Regions from separate parts of the Mesorhizobium sp. WSM4844 genome, predicted to be linked through region 3. Evidence: riboswitches for the same ligand, from Rfam matches in the RefSeq annotation. Region 3 holds a riboswitch; each other region holds the start of a gene.
What was found. A riboswitch is a leader RNA that binds a small molecule or an ion and turns the genes downstream of it on or off. The one in region 3 is predicted to bind cobalamin.
Positions count from the first base shown of each region.

Region 1: linked by a shared signal. The riboswitch ahead of AC0L2A_RS04245 (CbtB domain-containing protein) and the one ahead of metE (5-methyltetrahydropteroyltriglutamate--homocysteine S-methyltransferase) in region 3 are both predicted to bind cobalamin.
Region 2: linked by a shared signal. The riboswitch ahead of AC0L2A_RS34680 (ABC transporter ATP-binding protein) and the one ahead of metE (5-methyltetrahydropteroyltriglutamate--homocysteine S-methyltransferase) in region 3 are both predicted to bind cobalamin.

Region 1 covers NZ_JBVVQB010000003.1:110,534-117,621, forward strand. The annotation lists gene AC0L2A_RS04230 (MerR family transcriptional regulator) at 69-455, shown strand; gene AC0L2A_RS04235 (methyltransferase family protein) at 468-974, opposite strand; gene AC0L2A_RS04240 (heparan-alpha-glucosaminide N-acetyltransferase) at 971-1,963, opposite strand; cobalamin riboswitch at 2,265-2,474, shown strand; gene AC0L2A_RS04245 (CbtB domain-containing protein) at 2,512-2,691, shown strand; gene AC0L2A_RS04250 (CbtA family protein) at 2,707-3,471, shown strand; gene cobU (bifunctional adenosylcobinamide kinase/adenosylcobinamide-phosphate guanylyltransferase) at 3,494-3,991, shown strand; gene cobO (cob(I)yrinic acid a,c-diamide adenosyltransferase) at 3,993-4,607, shown strand; gene cbiB (adenosylcobinamide-phosphate synthase CbiB) at 4,780-5,748, opposite strand; gene cobD (threonine-phosphate decarboxylase CobD) at 5,747-6,802, shown strand; gene AC0L2A_RS04275 (tyrosine phosphatase family protein) at 6,799-7,088, shown strand, end outside.
Region 2 covers NZ_JBVVQB010000092.1:553-7,640, reverse strand. The annotation lists gene AC0L2A_RS34695 (EAL domain-containing protein) at 1-1,400, opposite strand, end outside; partial or broken gene AC0L2A_RS34690 (FecCD family ABC transporter permease) at 1,856-2,871, opposite strand; gene AC0L2A_RS34685 (ABC transporter substrate-binding protein) at 2,901-3,848, opposite strand; gene AC0L2A_RS34680 (ABC transporter ATP-binding protein) at 3,845-4,657, opposite strand; cobalamin riboswitch at 4,745-4,948, opposite strand; gene AC0L2A_RS34675 (AraC family transcriptional regulator) at 5,213-6,046, shown strand; gene AC0L2A_RS34670 (bifunctional helix-turn-helix transcriptional regulator/GNAT family N-acetyltransferase) at 6,219-7,088, opposite strand, start outside.
Region 3 covers NZ_JBVVQB010000042.1:25,767-32,854, reverse strand. The annotation lists gene AC0L2A_RS26060 (ArsR/SmtB family transcription factor) at 1-87, shown strand, start outside; gene AC0L2A_RS26055 (serine hydroxymethyltransferase) at 118-1,455, shown strand; gene metK (methionine adenosyltransferase) at 1,510-2,685, shown strand; gene AC0L2A_RS26045 (adenosine kinase) at 2,795-3,787, shown strand; cobalamin riboswitch at 4,176-4,374, shown strand; gene metE (5-methyltetrahydropteroyltriglutamate--homocysteine S-methyltransferase) at 4,490-6,835, shown strand.

The DNA.
Region 1 (7,088 bases), on a different contig from region 3:
TGAAACGCGTGCGGATAGCGAGGCCGCATGGTTGGAACCCGCAGCGCGGCCGGGCATTTGGAGTGATGATGCGGGAATATTATTCGATAACCGAACTGACCCGCGAATTCGACGTTTCGACGCGGACGCTGCGCTTCTACGAGGACGAGGGGCTGGTGCAGCCGGTGCGGCGCGGCCGCACGCGGCTATTTCGCCCGTCGGACCGGCATCTGATCCGCCAGATCATGCGCGGCAAGAGGCTCGGCTTTTCGATCAACGAGATCCGCGAAATCATCCAGATGTACAAGGAGCCGCCCGGCGAGGTCGGTCAGCTCAACCTGATGATCAAGCGCATCGAGGAAAAGCGCGAGGATCTGCGCCAGAAGCGCCGCGATCTCGAAGAGACCCTGGCCGAACTCGACCAGGCCGAAGAGTCGTGCGTCGAGCGGCTGGTGGAACTCGGCGTCAACACCTGATCGGTTGCCGCCTCAAATCCAGCGCCGCACCCTTTTTGCGTAATCCCGGTATTTCTTGCCGAATTTCGTTGCCAGAACCTTTTCCTCGCCCTCGATCGCCATTTTCTGCGTTGCGAAGGCGGCGATGATCGCCAGCGGCAGGAACCATACGTTCCCCGAGATAAGGGCGACGCCGATCATCAGCAGCGTGTTGGCCAGATAGATCGGATTGCGGCTGACGGCGAAGGGGCCCGATGTAACCAGATGGTCCGGCACGGCGTTCGGGTGGAGCGTCGTCTTTGCCCGGATCATGATGCGGATCGCCGTGAACCAGAGTGCGACGACGCCGAACAATGCCACCCAGCCGGCCGCGAACAGGATGTCGCCCAAAAGGCCGCCGATCCATGGCAGCGGATAAAGCAAGCCAAGCGCGATGCTGACGGCGATGGCCGCGACATAGATCAGCGGCGGCCACGGTATAAACCCCGGTTTTTGCTGTCCCGGTTTCTGTTGGCCCGGTTTCTGCTGATGGTCGGTCATTGTGCTCCTCCCTCCATCAAAGTGCCGTCGGCCTTGGCAGTGCAGGCGCCGGCGAGCTCGTCGAGATGCGCCTTCCATTCCGCAGCCTGGTCGTTTCGGTAGAGCCGATCAAGCGTGGCCTCGCCCTCGAGCGTATCGAGCATGCAGACACAATAGCTGCTGCAGAACTCCGTGTCGCGCGATTGCTCGCACGATGCCTGGCACTCTTTCAGGAAGGTGACCTGCCTGGTTTCGACCGTTGCCGGCATGACTTGCGAAATCAGCCAGACCGAGCCGATCAGCACCGGCTGGTGGATCAGATAGAAGGCGAGGCTGTGCCGGCCGATAAAGACCAGCGGATTAGTCCAGCGGCCGGGCGTCAGGCCCGCCAGCCGCGTCAGCATGCCGGAGGCGAAGGCAAGCTTTGCCGCTGCGATGCCGGCAAGCACAGCGCCGAACCATGGAAACAGCGGGACATAATCGTTGGAGCGCGGGTTGGTTGCCGACAGGCCGACCCACCACAGGGCCGGATGATCGAAGATCTCGGACCTGAGGTAGAGCGGCGCGGTGATGACGAAAGCTGCGACAACCAGCGTCAGCAGCGCCGGCAGCCGCAGAAACGCCAGGCCGAGCAGGCTGGCGAGCGCGATCTCGTGCAGGATGCCGAAGAAGATGAAACTGTCGGGTGTGGCAAGCCTGGTGGCGGCCGATATGGCGAGCGCCGCCCCGCCGACCATGGCGAAGCGTTTCCAGAAGCCGTTCCAGCGGATTTGCTTGCCATGGGCGAGGAACAGGCTGACGCCGACCAGGAACAGGAAGGTCGAAGCGATGCAGCGCGCGTAGAATTTCCACCAGCCAAAGGCAGTCAGGCCGGGATCGGTGTAGCCGAAGAATTCGAGATCCCAGGTGAAATGGTAGCTCGCCATGGCAAGCAAAGCGAAGCCGCGGGCGACGTCGATGGCGATGATGCGCCTGGATCGGTCCTGAACGGCCGGCGTAGGAATGGTCATGGTCTCGCAATTCTGATTCAGTGCTGCAAGACGACTATCATGGTTGCCCCGGACAAAAGAAGACAGGCGCCGCCCTTCTTCCTTCTCCCCTTGTGGGAGAAGGTGGATTGGCGCGCAGCGCCAAGACGGAAGAGGGGTGCTGGCCGGAGCGCTGTTGGTGCCAAGCTGGAACACCCCTCATCCGACCTCGCTTCGCGAGGCCACCTTCTCCCACAATGGGAGAAGGAAGAGCCCACGAGAGACGGCGCATTCGCGCTGCTAGCTGGCGGAATTTGGTTTGCCGGGCGCGGCGATTCTGCCTATAGTCGCAGCCGTCGTCGGTTCCGTTTTGGAACCAAGAGGGAATGCGGTAGGGGCAAAATTCGCCCGATGCCGTGGCTGCCCCCGCAACTGTGTGCGGTAGTCCTCTCCATATGCCACTGAAGATTTTCTTCGGGAAGAGCTTCTTCGGGAAGGTGGGGAAGGGCGCTGATCCGCGAGCCAGGAGACCTGCCGGCGACAGGAGAACTGACTTCTATGCCCTCGGGTGGAGGGCGAAAGGACAAGACATGAATACCGCTTCCGTCTCGCTCGGCGCTTCCGTCTCCTCGCAGTCGCGCTTCGTGCAGTTGGCGCTTGCTGCATTTCTCGGCGTTTTCGTCATGGGTTTTGTCGGCTTCTCGCATATCGATGCGGTCCACAATGCCGCCCACGACTATCGCCATTCGATGGGCTTTCCCTGCCACTGACGAGGGGCTGACACCATGACACTGTTTCGCAACGTCGTGTTCATCGCGGCGATCGCAGGGCTAGTGGCCGGCGTCGTTCTCGCCTGCATGCAGGCCTACGCCACGGTGCCACTCATCCTCAAGGCGGAAGTCTACGAACAGGCCGGCGGTGGTCACACGCATGACCATGGTTTGTCGCCGGCCGCAGCAGGCAGTAATGCCATGAGCAGCGCCGTGCCGGCTGAAGCAGCCACCGCGGAAGAGGAAGGCTGGGCTCCGGCCGATGGCTTCGAGCGCTTCGCCTTCAACGTCGTTGCCAACGTCGTCACCGGCATCGGTTTTGCGCTGATCCTGGTCGCCGCTTCGGAATTCGCCGGCGGCATCGGCAATTGGCGACAGGGCCTGTTCTGGGGCCTTGCCAGCTTTGCCGTGTTCACGCTGGCCCCGAACCTTGGCCTGCCGCCCGAACTGCCGGCGATGCCGGCGGCCGATCTCGCCCAGCGCCAGATCTGGTGGACGGCGACGGTGGTGGCGACCGCGGCCGGTCTCGGCCTGCTCGCCTTTCGCAAGTCATTGCCGCTGGCGGTGATTGCGGTGGCGTTGATCGTGGCGCCGCATATCGTCGGCGCGCCGCAGCCCGACAGTTTCGAATCGCCGATCCCGGAAGGCCTGCACCACCAGTTCGTGGTGGCGGTGACGCTGACCAATCTGGTGTTCTGGCTGGTGCTCGGCGCTGTCGTCGGCTTGGTGCGCGGCCGCTTGACCGGCGCCGCAACCGGCCTGCGCGACAGCCTTGCCTGATCGCGCTGCTCCAGGCAGCAAGCTGACCCTGGTCGTCGGCGGTGCACGCTCGGGCAAGAGCGCGCATGCCGAAAGCCTGGTGACGGACTGTCCGGCGCCGTGGACCTATATCGCCACGGCGCAAGCCTATGACGACGAGATGCGCGAACGCGTCGCGCTACACCGAGCACGGCGCGGCGACGGTTGGACGACCGTCGATGCGCCGCTCGATCTCGTCGGCGCGATCGAGGCGCTGCCTGACGGGCGGCCCGTCCTGATCGACTGCCTGACGCTGTGGCTGTCCAACCACATGCTGGCCGAACGCGACATTGAGGCCGAATGCCGAGGGCTTGCGGATGTGCTGTCGCGGCCGCGCGGGCCGTGGTTCGTGGTTTCCAACGAGGTCGGGCAGGGCATCGTGCCCGACAACGCGCTTGCCCGCCGGTTTCGCGATGCCGCCGGCCGGCTCAACCAGCAGGTCGCCGCCGTCGCCGGCACGGTGCTGCTGATGGTGGCGGGACTGCCGCTCAAGGTGAAGTGATATGACCGAGATCGACGACAGGGACGAGGAACGCCACCGCGCCAAGATGGCCAAGCGCAAGGCGGTGCAGGACGCCGAGGTCGCGGCCAAGACGGTCGAGAAGGGACTGCTGATCGTCAACACCGGGCCCGGCAAGGGCAAGACCACTGCCGCCTTCGGGCTGGCGCTGAGGATGCTCGGCTACGGCAGGCGTGTCGGCGTCGTCCAGTTCATCAAGGGCAAATGGCATACCGGCGAGAAGGACGCCTTTGCCGCTTTCGGCGACCGGGTCGTCTGGCACACGATGGGCGAGGGGTTTACCTGGGAAACGCAGGATTTGAAGCGCGACATCGCCGCCGCCGAGGCTGCCTGGGCCAAGGTGCTCGAGCTGATGGCCGATCCATCGATCAGCCTGCTGGTACTCGACGAATTGAACATCGCGCTGCGCTATGACTATCTCGATCTCGACACGGTGGTGGCGGCGCTGAAGGGCCGCCGCGAAAACCTGCATATCGTCGTCACCGGCCGCAACGCCAAGCCGGCGCTGGTCGATGCCGCCGATCTGGTCACCGAGATGGGCGTAACCAAGCATCACTTTTCCGCCGGCGTGAAAGCGCAGCAAGGCATAGAGTTTTGAGGTTTCGTTCGCCTCTTCTTCCTTCTCCCCTTGTGGGAGAAGGTGGATTGGCGCGTAGCGCCAAGACGGTTGAGGGGTGCTGGACGGAGCGCCGTCGGTACCAGCTGGAACACCCCTCATCCGGCCGCTTCGCGGCCACCTTCTCCCACAAGGGGAGAAGGGGAGGCCGCAGTCACGCAACGATGACGATCACCGACAGCAAGCCGAACAGTCCCATCAGCAGAAAGTCGGCAAGCTGATAGAGTCTTAGCGCTCGTCTGATGTCCACGCTCTCGACATCGCGGCGGCCGCCTTCACCCATGAACGCGTCGTCGACCATGACGCCGTCGTAGGAGCGCGGCCCGGCCAGCGCCAGGCCGAGCGCGCCGGCCATCGCGGCCTCCGGCCAGCCGGCATTCGGCGAGCGGTGCTTTTTCGCGTCGCGCTGCACGGTGCGCCAGGCGTTGCCGGCATCGGCGTCTTTGACGAGGAAGGCGGCCAGCACTATGAGCAGCGCGGTCAGCCGCGACGCCGGCAGGTTGATCAGATCGTCGAAGCGCGCCGCCGCCCGGCCGAAAGCCTCATGGCGCGGCGTGCGGTGGCCGATCATCGAATCGGCGGTGTTGGCGGCCTTGTAGGCGACGCCGCCGGCCAGCCCGCCGACGCCGATCCAGAAGACCGGCGCGACGACGCCGTCGGAAAAATTCTCGGCCAGGCTTTCGATCGCCGCGCGGCAGACACCGGCTCTGTCGAGCTTCTCCGGATCGCGGCCGACGATCTGCGAGACGGCAACACGACCGATGTCGAGTCCGCCATTGTCGAGTCCGTCGGCCACCGCCTCGACATGCTCGGCCAGGCTCTTCTGCGACAGCAGCGATGTCGCCAGGAGCGCGGTGAAGATCAATCCGGCTGGAATGCCCGCAAGCATGGTTTCCACAGCGAATGCGATGGTGGCCGGCACCAGCACGATGATCAGCAGCGCATGAACACCGCGCCGGCGGCGCAGGGCGTCGGAATCAGCATCGCGGTTGAGCCTGCGGTCGAGAAAGGATATCAGCCTGCCGAACCAGGTGACGGGATGGCCGATGGCGCCGAGCAGCCAGCTGGGATAGCCGACAGCGAATTCAACAAGCAGTGACAGGAAAGCGATCAGGATCGACATGAAGTCTCTTGATGGAGCGGCGGCAGTGGTGGATCACGGCGGAAGCCTTGGCCGGGCGAGGGCGCTTTTTCCGCATGCGCCGCAGCCCTTCGTCGACCTCTCGACCGGTATCAATCCGCACTCCTATCCGTTTTTCGAGCTGCCCGCCACCGCCCTGTCGAGATTGCCGGAAGCTGCGCGGGTCCGTGATCTGGCCGATGTCGCGGCAAGCGCCTATGGCGCGCCGTCGGCGGCCAATGTGGTGGCAGCGCCGGGCACGCAGATCCTGTTGCCGCGCGTCGCTTCGCTGGTCAGTCCCGGCAAGGCGCTGGTGCTCGGGCCGACCTATGCCGAACATCAGCGGGCGGCGGCAATCGCCGGCCATGCGGTGACGGAGACCGACGATTTCGAGGCCTTGGCAGGAGCCGACCTTGCCATCGTCGTCAACCCCAACAATCCGGACGGACGCATCGTCGAACGCAAGAAGCTGCTTGCGCTCGCCGAAAGTTTGCGCGCCAGAGGCGGGTTGCTGGTCGTCGACGAGGCGTTCATGGATGTCGGACCAATTGGCGAGAGCCTGGCCGGCGATGTCGAGCAAGGCGGCATCGTCGTGCTGCGCTCCTTCGGCAAGTTTTTTGGTCTTGCCGGCCTGCGGCTCGGCTTTGCATTGGCCGACGCGCTGACGGTCGAACGGCTGGAGGCGCAGTTCGGGCCGTGGGCGGTTGCCGGTCCGGCGCTCGAATATGGCATCCGCGCGCTTGCCGACAGCGGCTGGCAGGCCGAGATGCGGGACCGTCTGGCCAAGGATGCAGCGAGGCTCGATGCGCTGTTTGGCCGCTTCGGTGTCCCGGTCGACGGCGGCACCACGCTGTTCCACTATATCAGGCTGAGCGACGCCGCCTCTCTGTTTTCGGTGCTTGGCGAGCGCGGCATCCTGCTTCGGCATTTTTCCGGCCGGCCGGAGGTGCTGCGCGCCGGGCTGCCGGGCGGGGGCGAGGAATGGCAGCGGCTCGAATCGGCTCTTGCCGACTGGGCGCAACAGCGCCACGATAACACCAGCGAGGTCCAGCAATGATCCATGTCTGTTCGCTTTCAAAAGTCGAGGAAACCGTCGCGAAGACCGGGGCCGAGCGGTTGCTTTCGCTGCTGGCCGCCGGCACCGAGGTGACGCGGCCGGCGTCGATCGCCCAGGAAAACCATCTGCATCTGGTCATGCACGATATCGCGGTGGCGCAGGAGGGCATGACCATGCCGGGCGAGGCGCATGTTCGCAACCTGCTCGATTTCGCGCGCCGATGGGATCGCGCAAGGCCGCTGGTCGTGCATTGCTATGCCGGTATCAGCCGGTCGACGGCCTCGGC
Region 2 (7,088 bases), on a different contig from region 3:
TTGGCCATGAAGTGGATCCGATCTTCGGCCAGCTTGCGCTCGATGGCGATCCCGGCAATACGCGTCGTGAAATCGATGAGCCGGGTCTCGGCCGCGGTCGGCTCGCGCACGGTCGTCGAGTACATGGCAAAGGCGCCCAGCACAGCGCCCTGGTGCGACAGGATCGGGGTCGACCAGCACGAACGGTAGCCATAGGCCGCCGCCAATTCGCAGTGATCGTGCCAAAGCGGGTCGTGCATGATGTCCGCGACAATGACTGGCTCGCGCCGGTAGGCAGCGGTTCCGCAGGATCCCATTTTGGGGCCCACGGCGATCCCGTCGATGGCGCTCGTATAGGCCTTTGCCAAGCTCGGCGCGGCGCCGTGCCGCAAGTGGCTGCCATCCTTGTCGAGCAACAGGACGGAACCGAATATCCCCGTCAACTGAGACTCGGCGAGGCGCATGAGGCAGTCGAGCACATCTTCGAGCGGGGCGCTCGTCGCGATCATTTCCAGTATCTGCGCCTGCCCGTCTCGAAGGGTGTCCGCCTGCTTGCGGGCGGTGATGTCGTGGGCGATGCCAACCAGACCGAAGATATCGTTTTGAACATTGCGCAACGGCACCTTCGTCGACGAAAACCATTTGCCGGCGCCTGACGCATCGACAACGAACTCTTCCTCATCGATCATCGGCTGTCCGCTGCGCAGCACGCCTTGCTCGATGGCGCGAAACTTCTGCGCAAGGTCGGGGGCATGAAGATCGAAATCGGTCAAACCGATCATGTCACTGGTTTTGGCCTTGCCGCTGTCGGAAGCAATGGCCCTGTTGGCGACGACGAAGCGGCTTTCGGTGTCCTTCACCCACAGGTAGTCTGGCACCCAGTCGATCAGCGTTTGCAGCGAGATGCGCTCGTCGACGATCAGGCGATTGGCGGTGAGTTCCGTTATGTCCTCATGCGTGGCCACCCATCCGCCGTCAGGCATCGGCTGGTGGCAGATCTGAATTGTCCGGCCGTCGGTGAGATTGGCGGTCCAGTTTCTCAAGGTCGTGCCCGAATTGACCGCCCGGGCGAATGCGAGATAAGCGTCGCTGGCCATCGCGGATGTCCCGGCAGCGATGCGGCGTTCGACGATTTCGCCCAGCGTCCGGCCGGGACGCAAGTGTTCGGGTGCGATGCGGTAAATTTCCGCATAGCGGCGGTTGCACAGGATCAGCCGTTCAGCGGCGTCGAAAAAGCAGATGCCTTGCGAGATGTTGTCGATCGCCGTCTCGAATCGCAGCGCCTGCTGCTCGAGTGTTGCGATCGTAGCCCTGAGTTCGCGCTCGAGCGTCTCGTACGAGGAGCCCGCCAGTTTCGCCAGCGTGGCATGCTCGGTCGGTTCGGGCGCCTGGGCGGCTTGCCTCGATGGTTTCGTGACCAAACACAGTTCCTCCGGTTCGGCGCCTGGCGCAAAGCAAGGAAAGCTCGCTGCAACTAAGCGACCGCATAGTGGTCCAGATATACTAATGGCGTGTGAACCGGGTCGATGCCGACCGGGGCATGGCGCAGTTCTTGCCTTCTCCCCTTGTGGGGAAGGTGGATCGGCGCGCAGCGCCGAGACGGTTGAGGAGTGCTGTGCTGTCGGTTCCAAGCTGGAGCACCCCTCATCCGGCCGCGGAGCCTGTCCTCGGGCTTGCCGGAGGCAAGACCCGTGGGCGGCCACCTTCTCCCACAAGGGGAGAAGGGGGAGCCAATCTCGTGCAGGCCCATCGCACATGATGGCCGATCCTGCCGGTGAAAATCTCGACAGGCGGTTCGGCGCGCTGCGCCGGTCCCAGAGGTCAGTCCAAAGACTCGGCATTGTGCCAGAAGCCGGCAAGTGTGCATGGCAGCCCATCATGAACGATTGCGAATGAGCATGGTGACCACGAAGAAAGCGCCGACCGAACTGGTGATGATGCCGATCGGCAGTTCCTGCGGCGGCAGCAGCGTGCGCGCCAGAAGGTCACTTGCCAGCAGCAGCACCGCTCCGAAGAGGGCGCAGCTTGCAATCAGGCGCAGATGCAACGGCCCGGCCAGGGGCCGGGACAGATGCGGGATCATCAGCCCGAGAAACCGATGACACCTGCGACCGAGACCAGGATCGCCGTCGAGAAGGCAGCGACGAGAAACGCCGTCCTGCGCATCCGCACAACCGGCACCCCAAGACTTTCGGCAGCATTCTCGCCGGCCAGGAAGGCGTCGAGCTTGCGATGGTTCCACAGGCCATAAGCAAGAATGGTGCCCGCGCCAAGAGCAGCCAGCCCGACATTGTCCCATCGCGCCAGGCCGAGCCCGCCCATCGTCCAGAACAAAACCGAGTGGGCGGCGCGCTGGTCTCCGGCGAAGACGAGATAGTTGGTCAAGGCAATGAACATGAACGAGACGGCAAGCCCGGCCAGTATCAGCCGTTCGGGGCCTTGCCCCCTCACCCGCGAAACCAGCAAAAGCACGATGCCGGCGGCCAATATGCCGCCGGTAAAGGCGGCAACCGGCAACGTCCAGATGCCGAAACGGTCGCCAAAAATGGTGATGACGGAAACAGCACCCGCCGCCGCCCCGGAGGACAGGCCGAACAGGAACGGATCGGCGAGGTCGTTTCGGGTTACCGTCTGCAGCAGCGCGCCGATGACGCCCAGCCCGGCGCCGACACAGATCGCCATGATGGTGCGCGGCAGCCTGAGATCGACGACAATCTTGGCAACTGGGATCTTGGCGACCGGGATATTGCCGACTGAGCCGGGCACGAGGTCTCCATCCAGCCCGGCCGCATGTCCGAGCGCAGCAATCACGTCGCTCAACGCTATGACCGTCGATCCATAGGCGATCGACAGCAGAGCAAGCGCGGCGATTGCTGCCGCTCCTGCTGCCATGGCCAATTCGAAGGCCCTGTGGCGCAAGCTCAGAAGGCTTCCGGGTGCATCGCGCTGGCGATCTTGCCGATCGCCTCGATGTTGGCGGGTCCGGGGGTCAATTCGGCATAGCGCAGCGCGACGAAGCGCTCATTCCTGACCGCATCGGTCTCCTTCATTGCCGGATGGACTTTGAGGAAGTCGAGCAGTTTCCTGTAACCGCCGCCGTCCTGATAGTCGAGCAGGATCAGGAACTGCGGATTGCGGGAAGCGACCGTTTCCCAGTCCGTGTTGCCCCAACTCGTCTGCATGTCGGCCATGATGTTGTCGCCGCCGGCAGCGGCGATCATGGCGCTGGGGATCGCGAACTTGCCTGATGTGAAGGGTTTGTCTTCGCCGGAGTCGTAGAGAAACACCCGCGTCTGCTCGCGGTCGCCGACCTTTGCCGTGATATCGGCGAGTTGCGCTTTCCAGCCTGAAACGAGTTTTTTCGCCTCGGCCTCCTTGCCGAAAATCCTGCCCAGCTTTTCGATGTCGCCGTAGAGCAGGTCCATCGAGGCGGCGGGGCGGTTGTTGTCGAGATGGACGCAGCTTTCCGTCAGCACCAGCGTCTTGATGCCGTGCGGCGCCAGCGTATCTGGCGTTACCTCGCCGCCCGGCTTCATGCCGTAATACCAGCCGGCGAAGAAGAAATCGGGCTCGACCGCGACCAGGTTTTCGAGCGTCGGGTATTTCGGCGCAAGTTCCGGGATGGCGCCCTGCCCGGCCTTGAATTCCGGACCGACCTTATACCATCCGGTGATGCCGGTCAGGCCGACGATCGACGGTTGCAGCCCCAGCGCGAAGGCCATCTCGGCCATGTTCATATCCTGGATGACGGCGCGCTTCGGCGCGGCGTCGAACGTCAGCGGTGTGCCGCAGCTGTCGACTGTTACCGGGAAAGCGAAGGCGGCCTGGGCAAGCAGCAGAGAGGCAAAAGGCAATGCGAGGCGTTTCACGGGTGTTGCTCCTTGGTTAGATCAGAAGAGGCACGGTTCGGGACTTCGAACACCGTGAGTTCGCGGTCTTCGGTCGGATGGCGCAGCCGAAGCACCTCGACGCCGAAAATCTCGCGGATCAACTGCTCGGTCAGCGCCTCGCGCGGACCGGCGAGTGCCTGCAGGCGGGCCTCGTTCATCACCGCGACCCTGGTGGCAAATGGCGTGACCAGCGACAGGTCATGCAGCACCGCCACGACGGTCATGCCAAGCTGCGATACGAGTTCGAGAAGTTCGCTGCGGGCGCGCGGATCGAGATGATTGGTCGGTTCATCGAGGAACAGGATTTTCGGCTCCTGGGCGATGGCGCGCGCCAGCCGGGCGCGTTGCCGCTCACCACCCGACAGCGAGCCGATCGTGCGGCCGAGCAGCGGCAGCAGGCCAGTTCTGCGAAGCGCTTCGACGACGACGTCGCGTTGCTCGCTCCTGCGTCGCCAGCCGGCATGCGGGACCCGCCCAAGTCCGACGTAGTCGATCACGGCAAGCCGCGGATCGGGCTGATCGGTCTGGCCGACGACCGCCATGTGCAGCGCCCGCTCGGCGGCCGGAAATGTCTCCAGCCGGCGTCCGGAAAATCTCACATCTCCCCCGCTCGGACGCAGCGTGCCGCATAGCATGCGCAGCAGCGTCGTCTTGCCGGCGCCGTTGGGACCGATGATGGCGAGGCGGTCTCCCGCCGCGACCGAAAGGCTGACCGCACTGACCAGGCGCTGGCCATTCGCCGTGGCGCTCAGTTCACGCGCTTCAAGAAGAGGCTGGCAGGCGTCCAACTTACCGTCACTTTCTCAATGGCGACGGAAGGAAGCTGGACCGGCCAACAAGGCCGATGTCCACGTCTCCTCCCGGCACACCCCGTCCGGTCAACTCGTGCGATGGCAGGTCTCCTGGCTCGCGGGTCCTTGCGCCATCCTGCCTTCCCAGCCTTGCCGGCCAGTGGCATTTCGGATTTTGCTCGCCGCTTACAGTTGCGGGGGCAGCCACGGCCTCGATCCGAAGATCTCACCGTGTTCCCTTTTCACCCCTCGCCTTTCGGCTTGGGGACCATCAGTCAGCCACCCTAGTTTTCCGCCAATCCCAGCGCAATAAATTTCCGGGTTCCGGAGTGCCGAGCGAGCAATGGTCTTGTCAGAACGAGCATACCGAAATCGTAATGTAATATCATTACTACTTAAAAGACAACGCCTGCTCCCGTCAAGCCCTTCGCCCAACGCCTTCGACTTGCCGACCAGTGTCGCATTGCGCGGTGCGCAATTTCGATCAAACTGCCTCCACCAGGAAGCGATACCATGACCTGGCCAATGCGCAGTCCCACAGCAAGGAGCCATATGAACCCGACCGAGAAAGCGCTGTGGTTCGTCGAAAGCCATCTGCCGGAATCCATCTCACTCGACGATGTCGCCAACAGCAGCGGCGTGTCGCGCTTTCACGTGACGCGGGCTTTCGGTGCGGCGACCGGACGTTCGGTGATGGGCTACCTGCGTTCTCGCCGGCTGACCGAGGCGGCGCGCAGGCTCGCCGCCGGCGCACCGGACATCCTCTCGGTCGCGCTCGACGCCGGCTATGCCTCGCATGAGGCTTTCACCCGCGCCTTCCGCGACCAGTTCGGCACCACGCCGGAACTGGTGCGCGCGCAAGGCTCGCTCAAAAACCTCGATCTCGTGGAGCCGATCCTGATGGACCAGTCCTTCCTCGCCAATCTCGAGCCGCCGCGTTTCGAAACCAGCCGGCCGTTCCTCATCGCCGGTCTCGGCGAGCGCTACAGCTGCGAAACCAGCGCCGGCATCCCGATGCAGTGGCAAAGGTTCGGCCCCTATATCGGCAACATTCCAGGCGAGGTCGGCGACATCGCCTATGGCGTCTGCGTCAACGGCGACGATGCAGGCAATTTCGACTATATCGCCGGCGTCGAGGTGTCCGATTTTTCGGACCTGCCGAAGGAGTTTTCGCGCGTACGCGTGCCGGCGCAGAAATACGCCGTGTTCGCCCATCGTGACCACATCTCGACCATCCGCCGCACGGTCAACACGATCTGGAACAAATGGCTGCCGGCCTCCGGGCACAAGATTGCCGACGCGCCCGAATTCGAGCGCTACGGCCCCGAATTCGATCCGCGCAGCGGCAATGGCGGGCTGGAAATCTGGATACCGGTCGCAGGGTGAGGAAGCCTCCGCCTTGTCTTGCCTTCTCCCCTTGTGGGAGAAGGTGGCCGCGAAGCGGCCGGATGAGGGGTGTTCCAGCTTGGCACCGCCGGTGACTCCGGCCAACACCCCTCAACCGTCTCGGCGCTGCGCGCCGATCCACCGTCTCCCACAAGGGGAGAAGGGAAAGACGCTACAACTCCAGGTTCCAGTTCTGGCCGACCAGATCCTTGCCGAAGGCGTGGTGGCGCTGCTGATTGGCCAGCTTGAACCCGGCCGCCTCGTAGATGCGGCGCGCTGAGGTGAGCACGTCGTTGGTCCACAGCGTCAATTTCTTGTAGCCCTTGGCACGGGCAAAGCCGATGCATTCCTCGACCAGCCGGCTGCCGATGCCGAGACCGCGCGCCGAGGGTTCGACATAGAGCAGGCGCAGCTTCGCCACCGCGTCCGACTGGCGCACGAGAAAAACCGAGCCGACGACTTCCCCTTCCCGCTCGGCGATCCAGCTGCGTTCCCATTTCGGATCGTAGGATCTGACGAAAGCGCCGAGGATTTCGGCGACCAGCGCCTCATAAGTTTCGTCCCAGCCATATTCCTGCGCATAGAGCAGGCCCTGGCGATGGATGATCCAGCCGATGTCGCCGACCTGCAGAGACCGCAGCATGTAAGGGACCCTGGGCTCTGCACTCTCGCCCAGCAGGCGCTGCACCGTCTGCATCGCCTTGACCAGCCTGTCCTGTTCCGGTGCGGAAAGCCGGTCGAGCAGGGCCGCGACCTGATCGTGCGAACCCTGGTTCAGCGGCGCGAACGCCGCTCTTCCCGCCGGCGTCAGCGCAATCGACGAGCGCCGAGCATCGGCTTGCGTCGCCACGCGCTCGACCAGGCCGCGCTCCTCGAACTTTTTCAGCAATCGGCTGAGGTAGCCGGGGTCGAGACCGAGATCGCGCGCAAGATCGGTGGCGGTCAGGCCATCGCGATGCGCCAGTTCATAGAGCACCCGGGCCTCGGTCAGCGAGAAGGCGCTTTTCAGCAGCCCTTCGTCGAGCAACCCGATCTGGCGGGT
Region 3 (7,088 bases):
CACGGCGATGGCCATCACAGACAAGACCTACAGCGCCTGGAGGCGATACAGGGCGCGCGGTCCAAGGTGGCCGCCTGCTTGTCCTGAAACTTAGTCCCAATGGAGCGCGAAGCTGATATGAACAATTCGACTGGCGGCGCCATCGCGGAGCTTGACACTTGCGAGTGGCCTCACCTGGCGGTCGCAGATTCTCGCGTGCACGAGCTGCTTTTAAGACAGGAGCGCCAGGAGCGGACGACCCTCAAACTTATCGCCTCCGAGAACTTCGCGTCCTCGGCGGTGCTGGAAGCGACCGGGTCTATTTTCACCAACAAGTATGCCGAGGGATATCCCGGCGCGCGCTACTACGCCGGAAACGAGATTGTCGATGAGCTTGAGAACCTCGCCATCGAGCGATTGAAGGCGCTATTCGGCTGTGAACACGCCAACGTGCAGCCTTATTCCGGCTCGCCGGCCAATCAGGCTGTCTGTCGAGCGCTGTTGTGTCCGGGAGACAAGATGATGGGCTTGACCCTCCCCGGCGGCGGGCATCTGACGCACGGTTGGGCCGTCAACTTCTCTGGCACTGACTATCAGCGAGTTCCGTACGGGCTGCACGAAAAGACGCAGCAGATTGACCATGACCGTTTGCGCGAGACGGCCAAACGGGAACGACCGAAGCTCATTTGGGTCGGCGGAACTGCTTATCCGCGTATCTTTGACTATGAGGCAATGGCCGAAATTGCTTGGGAGGTGAACTCCTATCTGGTGGCCGACATCGCCCACATCAGCGGTCTCGTTGTCGCAGGAGTGCATCCGAATCCCGTTAGCCATTGCGATGTTGTCACCAGCACCTCTCACAAATCGATCCGCGGCCCCCGCGGTGGCTTCATCTTGTCAAGGAATGAAGACCGCTATCAGGCGCTCTACCATTCCAAGAGCAAACACAATCTGGCCAAACGCATAGACCGTGCCGTGTTCCCTCTCCTCCAGGGCGGACCGCACATGAATACGATTGCCGCGCTAGCTGTCGCTCTGCACGAAGCAGGGAATGCATCCTTCCGTGTGTACGGTCAGCAGATCGTCAACAACGCCAAGGCTCTGGCCCAGGCCCTTCTGGAGCGAGGTTATGAACTCGTCACGGGGGGCACTGACAATCACATGCTGATCCTTGATCTTAGGGACCGGCCGCTGTCCGGGAAAGCCTATGCCGAGCGCTTGTCGCAAGCAGGTATCATTACGAATTTCAACATGGTGCCGGGGGACCGGCGCCATCCCGCGCTCACCAGCGGCATTCGGTTAGGCACGCCAGCAGTGACGTCTGTGGGCATGCGCGAGGCGGAAATGCTGCAGATTGCCGCTTTCATCGACCTGGTTTGCCGCCAGCCCGATGATTCGGACGTCCATGCCCGCGTGCGCAGAGACGTTGCCGACTTCTGCGCTGCGTTCGACGTGCCGGGCATCTCCGACAGGTAAGACGGCCTGATCAACTGTCACATCCAATTCCAACGTTTGAAGCGAGGAAATCCCATGACCAGAAAATTCGTGTTCTCTTCCGAATCCGTCGGCGCTGGACATCCCGACAAGATGGCCGACAATATCTCAGATGGCGTGCTCGATGCGATCCTTCGCAAGGATCCCAAGGCTCGCGTTGCTTGTGAAGCGTTGGTGAAATCAGGGATGGTCGTTCTGGCTGGCGAGATCACCAGCCACGCGCAGATCGACTACAGCCAAGTTGTCCGCGATATCATCTTGGACATTGGATATGACGACGATGCGATCGGCTTTGACGGCCGGCGTTGCGCCGTGATCTTGGCCTTGACCGAGCAGTCGCCTGACATCAGCCAGGGCGTCGACGAGGGACGAGGGCAAGATCTCGAGCATGGAGCGGGGGATCAGGGCCTCATGTTCGGGTACGCGTGCAACGAGACCGAAACATTGATGCCGTTGCCAATCCAACTTGCTCACGAGTTGACAAAAAAACAGGCAGAGGTGCGCCAAACCGGACGCCTTGGCTGGCTTCGCCCGGACGTTAAATCACAGGTATCCGTCCGTTATGAGGGTTTGCGCCCGGTAGCGCTTGATACCATAGTCCTGTCGACGCAGCATGACGAGGAGGTCTCACAAGCCACGGTCCGCGAAGGCGTCATTGAGGAGATCATAAGGCCGGTCTTGCCCCACGACTTGGATACGACGGGGATAAGGTTCCTGGTCAATCCAACAGGCCGGTTCGTGGTCGGTGGGCCGCGCGGCGATTGCGGTCTCACCGGACGCAAGATCATCGTCGATTCCTACGGCGGCATGGGGCGTCACGGCGGCGGTGCCTTTTCGGGCAAGGACCCGTCGAAGGTCGATCGGTCGGCCGCCTATGCGGCGCGGTACGTCGCAAAAAACGTCGTTGCCAGCGGACTGGCGGAGGTGTGCGAGGTTCAGCTTGCTTACGCGATCGGTGTGGCCGCGCCGGTCTCTATCCTCGTCAATACATTCGGAACCGCAAAGATTGATGAAAAAAGGATCGAGCGCGCCGTCCTTGAGCTTTTCGATCTCCGGCCGAAAGGCATCATCAAGGCGCTTGATCTCTTACGGCCGATTTACCGCAAGACCGCGACATACGGACACTTCGGCCGCGAAGAGCCGGAGTTCACCTGGGAAAAGACGGACAGAGCTGACGACCTGTTGCGTGAGGCAGGACCGGCAGCTGCGTGATGCGCGGGTATTGGATGCGTCGGCATAGGGCGACCCATTCCACACTCGCCAAAAACACGCCGGCCCCGGCGTGGCGAGAAGCCGGCTCGGCTTTTTGGCGGAGACACTGATGTCGAAATATGACGTGCTTTGTATCGGTAATGCCATCGTCGACATCATCGCGCAGTGCGACGAGGCATTCCTCGAGACCAACGGCATCATCAAGGGCGCGATGAACCTCATCGACACAAGGCGCGCCGAGCTGCTCTACAGCCGCATGGGTCCGGCGATCGAGGCGTCCGGCGGCAGTGCCGGCAACACGGCGGCCGGCGTCGCCAGCTTCGGCGGCCGCGCCGCTTTCTTCGGCAAGGTCTCCAACGATGCGCTGGGCGAAATCTACGCCCACGACATCCACGCGCAGGGCGTCGCCTTCGATACCAGGCCGCTCAATGGCGAACCGCCGACGGCGCGCTCGATGATCTTCGTCACCCCTGACGGCGAGCGCTCGATGAACACCTATCTCGGCGCCTGCGTCGAGCTCGGGCCGGAGGATGTCGAGGCCGACAAGGCCTCTGGCGCCAAGGTCACCTATTTCGAAGGCTATCTGTGGGATCCGCCGCGCGCCAAGGAAGCAATCCGCCAGACGGCGATGCTGGCGCACGCGGCAGGCCGCGAAGTGTCGATGACCCTGTCGGATTCGTTCTGCGTCGATCGCTACCGAGACGAGTTCCTCGAACTGATGCGTTCGGGCACGGTCGATATCGTCTTTGCCAACAGCCACGAGATCAAGTCACTCTACCAGACATCGTCGTTTGACGAGGCGCTGGCGCAGATCCGCAAGGATTGCCGGATCGCCGCCGTGACCCGTTCGGAAAAAGGCTCCGTCATCGTGCGCGGCGACGAGACCGTCACCATCGATGCGACCAAAATCCGCGAGCTGGTCGATACGACCGGCGCCGGCGACCTCTATGCCGCCGGTTTCCTCTACGGCTACACGCAAGGGCGCAGCCTGCAGACCTGCGGCGACCTCGGTTCACTGGCGGCCGGATTGGTGATCCAGCAGATCGGCCCCAGGCCGCGGCAGAATTTGCGCCGCGAGGCTGAACAGGCGGGGCTGTTGTAGGGCGGCTTTCTGCCACGTGCTGCCCACCTTCCCGTTTGCGGGCTGTCCAGACAAGCGCGGGTAAACGGCGCGTACCCGTCCGTGAAGGATGGCGGTTTTCTCCAAATTTCTGATTTCTTGAGGCTCAGGAACGTTGTCACACTTCGGGCCAGTACTGCCGGCCGATCATGATGGCCAACACGCCCTTTTTGACGAAGGTCGTTTTGAGCCGGGATCGTACAATTGACAGATTGCCCGGCGACCAGGCACAGCCTGCGCAAACCGGAGAGGGGCGCAAATGGCTCAGCTCTACCCGCGACCTGCGACTTGGGAACACGCCGCAGGTGAACGGTTCACATAAACACATAAACATTTCTTTATACGGCATTGACAACAAAGGGAGCTGCTGCGATTGTCGGCGCGTCGTGGTTCTCCGCACGGCGTTGCCGTAGCGGAGCTAAGAGGGAAGCCGGTGCAATCCGGCGCTGCCCCCGCAACTGTAAGCGGCGAGCCAACCCACCAATGTCACTGGGGCGAACTGCCCCGGGAAGACGGGGCAGAGGCTGTGACCCGCGAGCCAGGAGACCTGCCACGGTGAACAACGTCCACGGGCGGGGTGTCTGGTGGCCGCGGCAGCTCGGCGTTCATGCCGGCCTGCTAGCGCCTTCCTTGTCCCCGCCCCAAGCATCGGGGTATGGAATGAATGTCTCCCAGCAAGTTCCCATAGCAACGCTTGGCGTGCCGCGTATCGGTCGCCGGCGAGAACTGAAATTCGCGCTCGAAAGCTACTGGTCCGGAAAATCTTCTGCCGCCAACCTTCTGGCGACGGCGAAGGCACTCCGTGCCGCCAGCTGGAGCGAGCAGCACGACCGCGGCGTGTCGAAAATCCCGTCGAACGATTTCTCACTTTATGACCATGTGCTCGACACCGCAGCAATGGTCGGCGCCGTGCCATCTCGTTACGGCTGGACGGGCGGCGAGGTCCCGCTCGACATCTATTTCGCGATGGCGCGCGGGACGCAAGGCGATACTGCGGGTTGCGGACACGCCAGTCACGGGCATGCGGTTCAGGGCCAGCGCGTAACCGCGATGGAAATGACCAAATGGTTCGACACTAACTACCACTACATCGTGCCGGAGCTGAGCGACGATCAGGCATTCGCCCTCTCGTCGACGAAACCAGTCGATCACTTTCTGGAGGCAAAAGAGCTCGGCATCCATACACGCCCGGTCATCCTTGGACCGGTCACCTTCCTCAAGCTGGCGAAGTCTCCCGGCCAGTGTTTCAATCCCATAGCGCTCCTACCGCGGCTGCTGCCCGTCTACGAGCAACTCCTGCGGAGGCTGGAGCTCTCGGGGGCCGACTGGGTGCAGATTGATGAGCCGGCGCTTGTGCTCGACCTTAGCCCGAACGAACGATCTGCCTTCGAATTCACGTACGGCCAGCTGTCGAAAGCCGCGCCCAAGTTGAAAATTATGCTGGCGACCTATTTCGGGCCGCTGGGAGACAATCTGGAGACCGCGCTTTCGCTGCGCCTGGCGGGCTTACATCTCGATCTCGTGCGCGCTCCCGAGCAGTTGGAGACGGTTGGTCGGCTCGCACCGAAGGATCTGGTGCTCTCACTTGGCTTGATCGACGGCCGCAACGTCTGGCGCGCGAACCTGGCTGCCATTCTCGACCGCATCAAGCCGATCGTTGCCGGCTGGCCGCTGGATCGCGTCGAGATTGCGCCTTCCTGCTCGATGCTTCATGTGCCGATGGACCTGCGGATGGAGACCGCGCTCGATGTGGATGTCAGTTCGTGGCTGGCATTCGCCGCCCAGAAGAGTGAAGAGCTGCTTGTGCTGGCCCAAGCCTTGTCCGAAGGCAGGGAGGCCGTAGCGGGCGCACTGAAAGCTTCTGCCAAGGCGGCCGCGGCGCGCGCAATGTCTGGAAAGGTCCATGATCCGCTCGTCCATGGGCGGGTTATCAGCATTGACGGCGCCATGAAGCAACGAAAGAGCGCATTTGCCAAGCGCTCCAGAGTCCAGGCTGACACGCTCGGCCTACCGCCGTTCCCGACGACGACGATCGGGTCCTTCCCGCAGACGCCCGAGGTGCGCAGGGCGCGCTCCGCTCATGCGAAGGGCCGGCTGAGCTATGTCGATTACCAGGCCTTCCTGAAGAAGGAGACCGAGGCGGCGGTCCGCTGGCAGGAGGAGATTGGGCTGGACGTGCTGGTACATGGCGAGTTCGAACGAAACGACATGGTCCAGCATTTCGGCGAGCAGCTGTCCGGCCTCGCCTTCACCCAGCATGGCTGGGTGCAAAGTTACGGCTCCCGGCTCGTGCGTCCTCCCATCATCTTCGGCGACGTATCGCGGCCCAATCCGATGACGGTCCTCTGGTGGCAATTTGCCCAGTCGCTGACGAAAAAGCCGGTGAAGGGCATGCTCACAGGCCCAGTGACGATTCTTAACTGGTCTTTTGTGCGCGACGACGTACCCCGCGCCGAGGTCTGCCGCCAGATCGCGCTCGCCATCCGCGATGAAGTGGCCGACTTGGAAAGAGCCGGCGCAAGGGTGATCCAGATCGATGAGGCCGCGTTTCGCGAAGGCTTGCCCCTGCGGAAGTCCAACTGGAAACATTATCTCGGCTGGGCTGTCGAATGCTTCCGGCTCGCTTCAACGGGTGTAGCGGACGCCACCCAAATTCACACCCACATGTGCTATTCGGAGTTCAATGAGATCATCGACTCGATTGCTGAACTGGACGCGGACGTCATTTCGATCGAAACGTCGCGCTCCAAAATGGAACTGCTGGACGCCTTCACCAAGTCCAAATATCCAAACGAAATCGGTCCTGGCGTCTACGACGTTCACTCACCACGCGTCCCGGAGATTGGCGAGATTTTGCATCTCGCCCAACTTGCCCGCGAGCGACTGTCGGACGGCCAACTGTGGGTGAATCCGGACTGTGGCCTCAAAACAAGGAAATGGGAGGAGGTCCGCCCTGCCCTCATCAACATGGTCGCTGCAGCATGCGCATTGCGGGAGAAAGTGCAGGCGCAGGCCGCTGAGCCACTGTGACGGGCAAACATGTGACCCGCGGGCTTTGCGGATATTTAAGGCAGAAAGGACGCCATCGAAAGCCGCGCGCAAGTCGGTCGACGCGTGCGAGGCCCCCACCCTTGTCGTCCAGCCGAAGGTCCGCTCGACGACTCAGCGGCGGACAGGATCTGGAAGCGCTTCTGGTCGTCCTAAGACGGATGATTTCGCCACGAAATCAAGGAAGACAGCTTTGTCCATGAGCTGCAGCCTCTCACAGGCGCCAGCGGCCAAC